Gottschalkia purinilytica: one gene and its partner. The protein of the gene in region 1 interacts with the protein of each later gene in a pairwise test. Links are inferred from orthologs where the notes say so. Each region holds a gene or a part of one and is shown in the gene's direction. Other genes may lie near its edges.

Region 1 (5,688 bases):
GATTTGTGTGGGTGATTATATTTTTAGGATTAATAATAGCATCATCTCCATTAGTTAAAGTAGGAATCATACTTTATGCTGCAATAGTAGCATTTCAGATAATAACATTACCAGTTGAATTTGATGCTAGTAATAGAGCTATGGCTAACTTAGAGCAGGGAATATTGAGTCCGCAGGAAATAGCTCCTACAAAAAAAGTACTAAGTGCGGCAGCTATGACTTATGTTGCAGCTACACTAGTTGCACTTGCACAATTGTTTAGACTTATATCTATGTCTAATAGAAGAGATTAATAAGAAATTGTATAAAAAGGGCTTTAGCCCTTTTTTATTGTATAATTTTTAAATAGGAGAATGATTTTAAATAAAGATTAGTAATCAAGTTTAGTGTAATTTTATGATACAATAGGATTCACAACATTAAATTAGAGTTATTTAAAAATATAATTATTAAAAAATTAACTACTATAATTTATAACTAAAAATTTAAACTAATATAATTAGAATACTAAAAAAAGTTTTGCTATTTTAATCATTTAAAGATACTATTAGAAAAGATTATTTTGTCTATAATAAATATAATAGTTTTTAGTTCTGGAGGAATACGTATGAGTAAAAACCTAAGAGAAGTAGCATTGAAGATTTTAATAGAAATAAATGAAAAAGAGGCATATTCCAATTTATCTATAAATAAAAAAACACATGGTATGGATTATAGAGATTCTTCTTTCATAAGAGAAATAGTATATGGAGTTATAGAAAACAAGCTCTATATAGATTGGGTTATTGAAAGCTTTTCTAAAATTAAGTTGAAAAAAATAAATAATACTGTTAAAGAAATTATTAGAATAGGAATATATCAAATATTGTTTATGGACAAAGTTCCAGATAGTGCAGCTGTTAATGAGTGTGTTAAGATAAGTAAAAAATATAGTAATAAAGGAGCTCAAGGTTTTATAAATGGAATATTAAGAACTATAGTTAGAAATAAAAATGATATAAAATTACCAGATAAATCAAAAGACATTAAGAAATATTTGTCAATAAAGTATTCACATCCAATTTGGATGATAAATAAATGGATTGAAGACTTTGGACTTGAATTTACAGAAGAACTGTGTAAAGCTAATAATGATAAACCTAAACTAAACATAAGAGTTAATACATTAAAAATAAGTAGAGATGAACTCCTAAATAAATTAAACGAAAAAAATATGAATGCTATAAAAACCTATTATGCAGAAGACGGTATAGTAGTTAATTCGCCACAAAATATAACAGAAACAGAAGAATTCAAGAAAGGTCTCTTTCAGATTCAAGATGAGAGTTCAATGTTAGTAGCTCAGATTATGAATCCTAAAAAAAATAGTGTTATAATAGATGTCTGTAGTGCTCCAGGTGGCAAATCTACTCATATAGCTCAAAAAATGAATAATGAAGGAAAAATTATATCAAGAGATATACATGAACATAAAGTAAAGCTTATAAACGAAAATGCCAGTAGACTAGGTATAAATATAATCAACGCCCAAAAATTTGATGCATTACATATAGATGAGTCACTTATAAACAAGGCAGATTATTGCTTGGTAGATGCTCCTTGTACAGGACTAGGACTTATTAGAAGAAAGCCTGATATAAAATGGAGAAAAGAAGAAGGTAATATAGATGAAATTAGCCGTCTACAATACCAAATATTAAAAAACACTAGTAAATACTTAAAAAAGGGAGGAATATTAATTTATAGTACATGTACTATAAATAAAGAAGAAAATTTAAATGTAATAACTAAATTTTTGGATAATAATACTGAATTCAAATTGTTAGATTTTAGCGACTTGATTCAAAATTCTGAGAAAATAACTCCTAAAGAAGGATATATAGAGTTATTTCCAAATGTTCATGCTACAGATGGATTTTTCATAGCAAAACTTATAAAAATGTAATTATCTGAACTTTACCCTTTAATTATTATGATATAATATTATAGTGTTTATATTTCATAGGAGGGATTCTTTGAAAAAAATAGATTTAAAGTCAATGGAAATAAATCAGCTAAAGCAATTGTTCTTAGATATGAATGAAAAAGCCTTTAGGGGAGAGCAGACTTTTAAATGGATACATGATAAACTAGTACAGTCTATAGATGATATTACTGTACTGTCTACAGACCTAAGGGACAAGCTAAATAAAGACTGTAATATAATGAGCCTAAAACTATTAAAAAGATATGATTCAAATATTGACGAAACTAAAAAATATCTCTTTCTGCTAGAAGATGATAATATTATTGAAAGTGTGATGATGAAATATAAACATGGTATATCTATTTGTATATCTACTCAGGTAGGTTGTAGGATGGGATGTTCTTTCTGTGCTTCAACCAAGGATGGACTAGTTAGAAATCTTACACCTGGGGAAATACTGGATCAGTTTTACTCTGTACAAAGAGATATAGGAAACAAAATTAGTAATGTGGTTCTCATGGGAAGTGGAGAGCCTTTAGATAACTATGAAAATGTTAAAAAATTTTTAGAAATAATACACAATGAGAAAGGACAAAATCTAAGCTATAGACATATAACTCTTTCTACATGTGGATTGGTTCCAAAGATGTACCAACTAGCAGATGAAGAAATACCTATAAATTTATCTATATCCCTTCATTCACCGTTTGACGAGGAAAGAAAAAAAATCATGCCTGTAGCTAATAGATATAAGATATCTGAGATACTAGATGCATGTAAATATTATATTAAAAAGACAAATAGAAGAGTCACATTTGAATATACATTAATAAAGGATGTTAATGATAAGCAAGAATATGCTAATGAACTTACAAGACTTCTTAAAGGTATGTTGTGCCATGTCAATTTGATACCTTTAAATCCTATAAAAGAGTTTAAACATAAAAAATCAATTGATAAATCAATTAAAGAGTTCAAAAGCATACTTGAAAAAGGTGGTGTAGCTACTACAATTAGAAGAGAGATGGGCTCAGACATAAATGCTGCTTGTGGACAATTAAGAAGAGACTACATATCTTCTAAATAAGAACTAATTAGCTTTTATAGTTGTAAAAGAATGCGAGGTGTAAATATGTTTATCTGTGCTTGTTCAGATATAGGAAAAATGAGAGAAATAAATCAAGATGCGTATTATTATTTAGATGATGAAAAACTTCCTATCTTTATAGTAGCTGACGGTATGGGAGGGCATAAAGCTGGAGAGATTGCTAGCAATTCATCACTTAGAGCGGTGAAAGAAGTTTACGAAAAGTATAAAGAAAAAATATTAAACAAAGAAGTAGAAATTGCTCAATTTATTAATGAATCAATAAAAAGAGCGAATGAAGAAATACGAAGTGAAGCTGAGAAAGAACCTAGTTTTAAAGGAATGGGAACTACTTTAACTATGGGAATAGTATTTGAAAAAGAAATATACATTGGACATGTAGGAGATAGTAGGGCATATCTATTAAGAAACAAAGAGCTAGTTCAGATCACACATGATCATTCATTAGTAGCAGAATTAGTTAGAGCAGGAACTATAACAGAAGAAGAGGCTATTGTACATCCTCAAAAAAATATTATAACTAGGGCTTTAGGTACAGATAAAGAAGTTGAGGCAGATATTGTCACTAGGGAGCTTTTAGAAGGGGATATTATCCTATTGTGTACAGATGGACTAACTAATATGGTAAGTAATCCTAGGATTAAGGAAATAATACTTAATTCATCTAATCTTACAGATGTTTGTACAGTATTAGCTAATACAGCAAATGAACTTGGTGGAATCGATAATACTACTGTTATGGTTTTAAAAGTAGGATAGAATAGAGGTGATATAAGTGATAGGAAAAGTATTAGGTAATAGGTATGAAATTTTAGAGAAAATTGGAGATGGAGGCATGGCTTTAGTATATAAAGCAAAGTGTACTCTCCTAAATAGATATGTTGCTGTAAAAATACTAAGAGAAGAATTTGTAAATGATGAAGAGTTCATAACTAAATTTAAAAGAGAATCTCAAGCTGCTGCTAGTTTATCTCACCCTAATATAGTAAGTGTATATGATGTAGGTCTTGAGGATAAGAATATCCATTATATAGTTATGGAGTATATTAAGGGGAAAACGTTAAAAGAGCTTATAAAAGAAAAAAATGGACTAAGTATAGAAGAAACGTTAAATATAAGTATGGATATAGCAGATGCTATAGGAAATGCTCATGAAAATGGAATAATTCACAGGGATATAAAACCTCATAATATAATGGTTACAGAGGATGGAAGAGTAAAGGTTACAGACTTTGGAATTGCAAGAGCTGCTACCAGCACTACGATAACTAATACAAATAGTATAATAGGATCCGCTCATTACTTTTCACCTGAACAGGCTAGAGGAGGATATATAGATGAAAAATCTGATATATACTCTTTAGGAATAGTAATGTATGAGATGATAACAGGAACTGTTCCTTTTGAAGGAGAAAGTCCTATAACAGTAGCAATAAGACATATACAAGAACAACCAAAATTACCTAGTGAAATAAATAGCTCTGTTCCAAAAGGATTAGAGAAAATAATAATGAAATGCATAGAAAAAGATCAAACGTTGAGATACAGTAATATCAAAGAATTACTAAGAGATCTAAAAGAATTTAAGATTCATGGAGATACTCAAGTAAAGGAGCCATATAACTCTAGCGATTCTCCAACTCAAGTTATGCCTATAGTTAATGATGATATGATAGATAATATTAATGGAGATATCGATGGTGAATCAGATGTTAAGATCAAACCTAGAAAGGCTAAAAATACAAAAGCACCTTCTAAAAAAGACAAGAAGCCTAAGAAAAGAAAATCTAATAAACTGTTAACTTTTATTGCTATAATATTAGCATTCCTAACAGTATGTGGTGTTGCTTTAGCAGTTTTAGGTTCAAAAGGACTATTAGGAGCTAAAGAGGTGCAAGTTCCAAATATAGTTGGACTTCAAGAAGAAACAGCTAAAAAGAAAGTAGAAGATAGGGGACTAAAATTTGAAGTCACCAGTAAGGAATATAGTGACGAGTATAATGAAGGCGATGTAATAAGACAGAGTGAAGAAGAAGGACAGAAAGTAAAAGAAGGATTTACTATAAGGGCTGTTATAAGTAAAGGGAAAGAAAATGTAAAAGTACCGAAGTTGATAAACAAAGATATAGATGCAGCTACAGAGTTATTAGAAGAAGCAGGATTAGAAAAAGGAGACGTTGAATACGAATATAGTAAATTACCAGAAGGTACAGTAATAGAACAGGACCCAGAGCCATCAGATGAGGTTTCTAGGGGAACTACAGTAAATTTAGTAGTTAGTAAAGGTCGTAAAGAATATACTAAACCAAATAAATACAATAATTACAATAAGAACTCAAACAAAGATTCAAATAATGACAAAAATAATGATAACAGTAATGATAGAAATGATAACAACTCAAATAATAATGTAAATAATAATCAGAACAATAACCAAAACAATAATCAGAATAATAATCATAATAACAATAATACGAATAATGGTAATAATCAAAATAATAATGGATCTAATTCTAATTCTGGTAATAATCAAAATAACAATTCAGGAGGAAACCAAGGAACAAATCCAGGAGGAAATCCAGGAGGAAATCAAGGAACGAATCCAGGAGGAAAT
Region 2 (4,345 bases), on another replicon or contig:
TAAATATGCTATTGTAGAGCAGGATGGCAAATGGGAGGATAGTAGTAATAATGAATAATATTAGAAGTAAAATAGCTATAACTGCAGTTTGTGTTATTTTAGGAATAGTATTAGCTATACAATTTAAAACAGTAGAAAATCTAGATTCCAATGTCATTCCTACACAAAGATCTAAGCAGATAGCTATAGAATATAAGAAGCTTAAAGATGAAAGAGAAAAAATGAGAAAAGAGTTAGACGAACTTGAAAAAAAAGTTGCACAATATGAAAAAGGTGAGGCAGATAAAGATACTTTTTTAGAAAATCTTTATAAAGATATACAAAAATATAAAATGCTAAGTGGATATGAAGATTTAAAAGGAAAAGGAATTACTATTCAAATTGATGATCCTCCTGCCGATGTTAAACTTGGTGATGATAAAAGTACAATAGTTCAAAATTATGAGCTTTTATTACAAGTTATAAATATTTTAAATGCTGCAGAGGCTGAGGCCATATCAATAAATGATCAGAGATATACGTCATTTACAGAAATAGTTCCAGCTGGAAATCACATTGAAATTAATGGGGTATCTTTTGGAGCACCTTTCGTAATAAAAGCAATAGGAAAGTCTGAAGATTTAGAAAGTGCACTTAGAGTAAAGGGCGGAATCATATGGTATATGGAAAAAGGATTTAACTTACAGGTCAATATTAAACAGGATAAAAATATTGTTATACCTAGATATAAAAGAGTAAAAGATTTTATATATTCAAAACCTTCAGAAGAGCAACAAAATAGATAACTAACCCTTTAGGAGGGGTTAATAATGATAAAACAAAATAAAAAAATCAAGATATCACTTACATTATTGTCAATATTATTAGGAATTTTACTGTCATTACAAATGAAGCAAAATATTGAAGATTATGATTTGGTTTCTCTTAATTCAATAGAAGTTATGAAAAATGAGGTAGAAAATTCTAGAAAAGAAATTGATGATTTGAACAAATTAGTTGAAAGCAAAAGCTTAGAACTACAAAATGTAAAGAAAGCTTTAATATCTGATGATAAATCTATAGAAGAAGTTATAGAAAAGCAAGTTAATGATTTAAAGATCATTGGAGGACTAGAAGATCTTACAGGACCAGGAATAAAAGTAGTAATATCAGATAATGATAACAAAGAAATATTAGGAAAAGATGTAAATCAAGATATAATACACGATGGAGATATTCAGGTTATACTAAATGACCTGAAAAAAGCAGGAGCAGAAGCTATTAGTATTAATGGTCAAAGAGTACTATCAAGATCTGAGATCAAATGTGGAGGTCCTATTATTAGAATAAATAAACGAAGTTCTGCAAATCCATTTGTTATTACTGCAATTGGAGATCCTAAGGCTTTATATGCAGCAATAAGTGCTCCTCAAAGCTATGGTTGGACATTAAAAGAAGTCTACAAGATAAAAGTAGATACAGAAATTAAGGATGAAGTATTTATCCCTAAGTATTATTGGAGGGATTCAGAATTTAAATATGTGAAACCCATAAAAGAAGGTGAATAATATGATTTTAGCTATTATTGGAATTTTAGTAGGTGCTATTATTGGTATATATCTACCGATAACATATTCTGCTAGTTATTCCCTATATATGTCAGTAGCGATACTAGCTTGTATGGACTCTGTTTTTGGTGGAATAAGAGCTATGATGGAAGGAAAGTTCAATACAGGAATATTTGTATCAGGATTTTTTGGAAATGCTATATTAGCTGCATTTTTAGCATATGTAGGTGATAGATTAGGAGTACCTCTTTATTATGCAGCCATATTTGCTTTTGGAGGAAGATTATTTCAAAACTTTGCGATTATTAGAAGATATGTATTCAACAAAAAAAACTCTAATTAATATAAAAATAATGTATTTAATTTAGATAAAAAAAGGGAATTCATTAATTATATTGAATTAATATATAAATAAACAAAAATATGAATACCTATGCCGATTTTTAGAATAGAAATTTATAGGCCAAATATTAGAAAGTATTTGATAATAACAAATTTAAATAAATGTGTAAAATTTAGAGGGGGAATGACCACTTAAGGCATGATATAAATGTAGAAAATAACAATTAATAAAGATTGTATAATAAATAAATTTTAATAATAATCTTAAGGTAAGCTAATTTAAAGACAGTATAATAAATGGCATCATTGATTAAAACTCTAGACATTATTTATATATTTATAATAAATGATGTCAACTATGAATTAACTTTTACTAAAGATTTAATTTTATACATAGGGAGGTCATAACGTGTTTGATTTTGATGTTGATATGGAACAGTTTGCTCATATAAAAGTTATTGGTGTTGGAGGTGGAGGAAATAATGCTGTAAATCGAATGATAGAAAATGAAGTAAAAGGAATAGAGTTTATTTCGATAAATACAGATAAACAAGCACTTCACTCTTCAAAGGCTGAAACAAAGCTACAAATAGGAGAAAAACTTACTAGAGGATTAGGAGCAGGAGCAAATCCTGATGTTGGAATGAAAGCTGCAGAAGAAAGCAGAAATGATATAATGGAAGCATTACAAGGGGCGGATATGGTATTTATAACAGCAGGAATGGGAGGAGGAACAGGAACAGGAGCTGCTCCTATAGTTGCTGAAGTTGCTAAAGAACTAGGAATACTTACTGTTGGAGTTGTAACTAAACCTTTCATATTTGAAGGTAGAAGAAGAATGATACATGCTGAAAGAGGAGTAGAAGAGTTAAAAAGTAGAGTGGATACTCTAGTAACTATTCCTAATGATAGGCTTTTACAAGTGGCAGAAAAGAAAACATCTATAGTAGATGCTTTTAAAATGGCTGATGATGTATTAAGACAAGGTATTCAAGGTATATCTGATCTTATAGCTGTTCCAGCACTTATAAATTTAGATTTTGCTGATGTAAAGACAATAATGTATGATCAGGGTCTAGCTCATATGGGTATAGGAAAAGCAAGTGGAGAAAACAGAGCGACTGAAGCTGCTAAACAAGCCATACACAGTCCTTTATTAGAAACATCTATAGAAGGAGCAAAGGGTGTCTTACTAAATATAACTGGCGGACCAAATCTAGGGTTATTTGAAGTTAATGAAGCCGCAGATCTTATAAGACAATCTGTAGATCCAGATGCTAATATAATATTTGGAGCAGGAGTAGATGAAAATCTTAAAGATGAATTAAAAATAACTGTTATAGCTACAGGATTTGACGGTAAACAAGAAAAAGTTGTTATAACTGAACAAAAAAATATAGAGAAAAAAGAAGAAACATCAAAACCAATTCCTACTAATGAAAGCAAAACTTTAGATAGTGATGACTTGGACATACCAACTTTCTTAAGGAGAAGAGATAGATAAACCTTTCTAGATAATTCTAGAAAGGTTTTTTTTTCGACTTCAGTAAATGACACAATTTTAAAAAAATATATTATATAATAGTCATAATTTCAATACTTAAAGAATAGAAGTAATAAGTAAGACTAGCTTTACAAAGGGGGTACTAAACTATTGTATATATATGCTGAATACCTCTTATTAGAAAATTTAGCTATAAATTATATCATTCTTTTTATAACTAAAAAGTTTTTAAAGGTGCATACGACACAGATAAGATTACTAATGGCATCTTTAATTGGAGCATTATATACATTTGTAGTATTTTATCCATCGCTTATATTTATGGCTAGATTTTCTTTTAAATTAGCTACTTCTATAATAATAATAATGATAGCTTTTAATCCAAAAAAATCTAGATCATTTATAAAAGTAATATCAGCTTTTTATCTAGTAGCTTTTGCTTTTGCAGGAACATCTTTAGCTTTATTTTATATAGCAGATATAGAGACATATGTAGGAGGAGGAATTTTTTATATAGCAAATTTTCAACTTAAATTTTTAATAATTTCTGTAGTCCTTATATGGATTTTATTTCAAATAGTTTGGGAATATGTAGAAAATAAAAATAATAAAAGAAGAGCATTTTTCCCTGTAATAATAAATTTAAATGGGAAAGAGATAGAAGTAACCGCACTTTTAGATACCGGAAATTCTTTAAAAGATCCTATATCTAAAATACCTGTTATTGTTGTTGAATTTTTAGCTATAAAAGATATACTACCAGACTCTATACAGAATATATTTTTAAAATATAAAGAAAATAGCTTAGATGCTGTGGTAGACACTATGAGCTGTGCTTCAAATCAAATGAAATTTAGAATAATACCATATAAATCACTAGGTAAAGAAAATGGATTACTTTTGGGATTTAAACCAGATAAAGTGATAGTAAAGTCAGAAAGAAGTACACTTA

The links. The genes of interacting proteins can lie anywhere in the genome.
Region 2: the proteins of rlmN (region 1) and ftsZ interact in binary tests that used the Escherichia coli proteins (3 or more experiments, as listed by UniProt). The link is inferred for Gottschalkia purinilytica from one-to-one orthologs.

What each region holds. Positions count from the first base shown.
Region 1 is NZ_LGSS01000005.1:50,137-55,824, forward strand. Bases 1,131-4,034 are described here. They hold rlmN (dual-specificity RNA methyltransferase RlmN), read left to right. Parts: upstream 1,131-2,015; coding sequence 2,016-3,053; downstream 3,054-4,034. Other genes in these bases: rsmB (16S rRNA (cytosine(967)-C(5))-methyltransferase RsmB), read left to right, coding at 1,131-1,945; CLPU_RS06475 (Stp1/IreP family PP2C-type Ser/Thr phosphatase), read left to right, coding at 3,099-3,833; pknB (Stk1 family PASTA domain-containing Ser/Thr kinase), read left to right, coding at 3,850-4,034. In the rest of the region: CLPU_RS06460 (zinc metallopeptidase), read left to right, coding at 1-293; more of rsmB, read left to right, coding at 608-1,130; more of pknB, read left to right, coding at 4,035-5,688.
Region 2 is NZ_LGSS01000001.1:67,208-71,552, reverse strand. What follows is about bases 1,393-4,345. They hold ftsZ (cell division protein FtsZ), read left to right. Parts: upstream 1,393-2,298; coding sequence 2,299-3,393; downstream 3,394-4,345. Other genes in these bases: spoIIGA (sigma-E processing peptidase SpoIIGA), read left to right, coding at 3,544-4,345; CLPU_RS00385 (small basic family protein), read left to right, coding at 1,549-1,890; CLPU_RS00390 (DUF881 domain-containing protein), read left to right, coding at 1,393-1,547. Outside these bases: CLPU_RS00400 (cell division protein FtsQ/DivIB), read left to right, coding at 1-58; CLPU_RS00395 (DUF881 domain-containing protein), read left to right, coding at 51-785; more of CLPU_RS00390, read left to right, coding at 810-1,392. UniProt on the Escherichia coli protein: Essential cell division protein that forms a contractile ring structure (Z ring) at the future cell division site. The regulation of the ring assembly controls the timing and the location of cell division.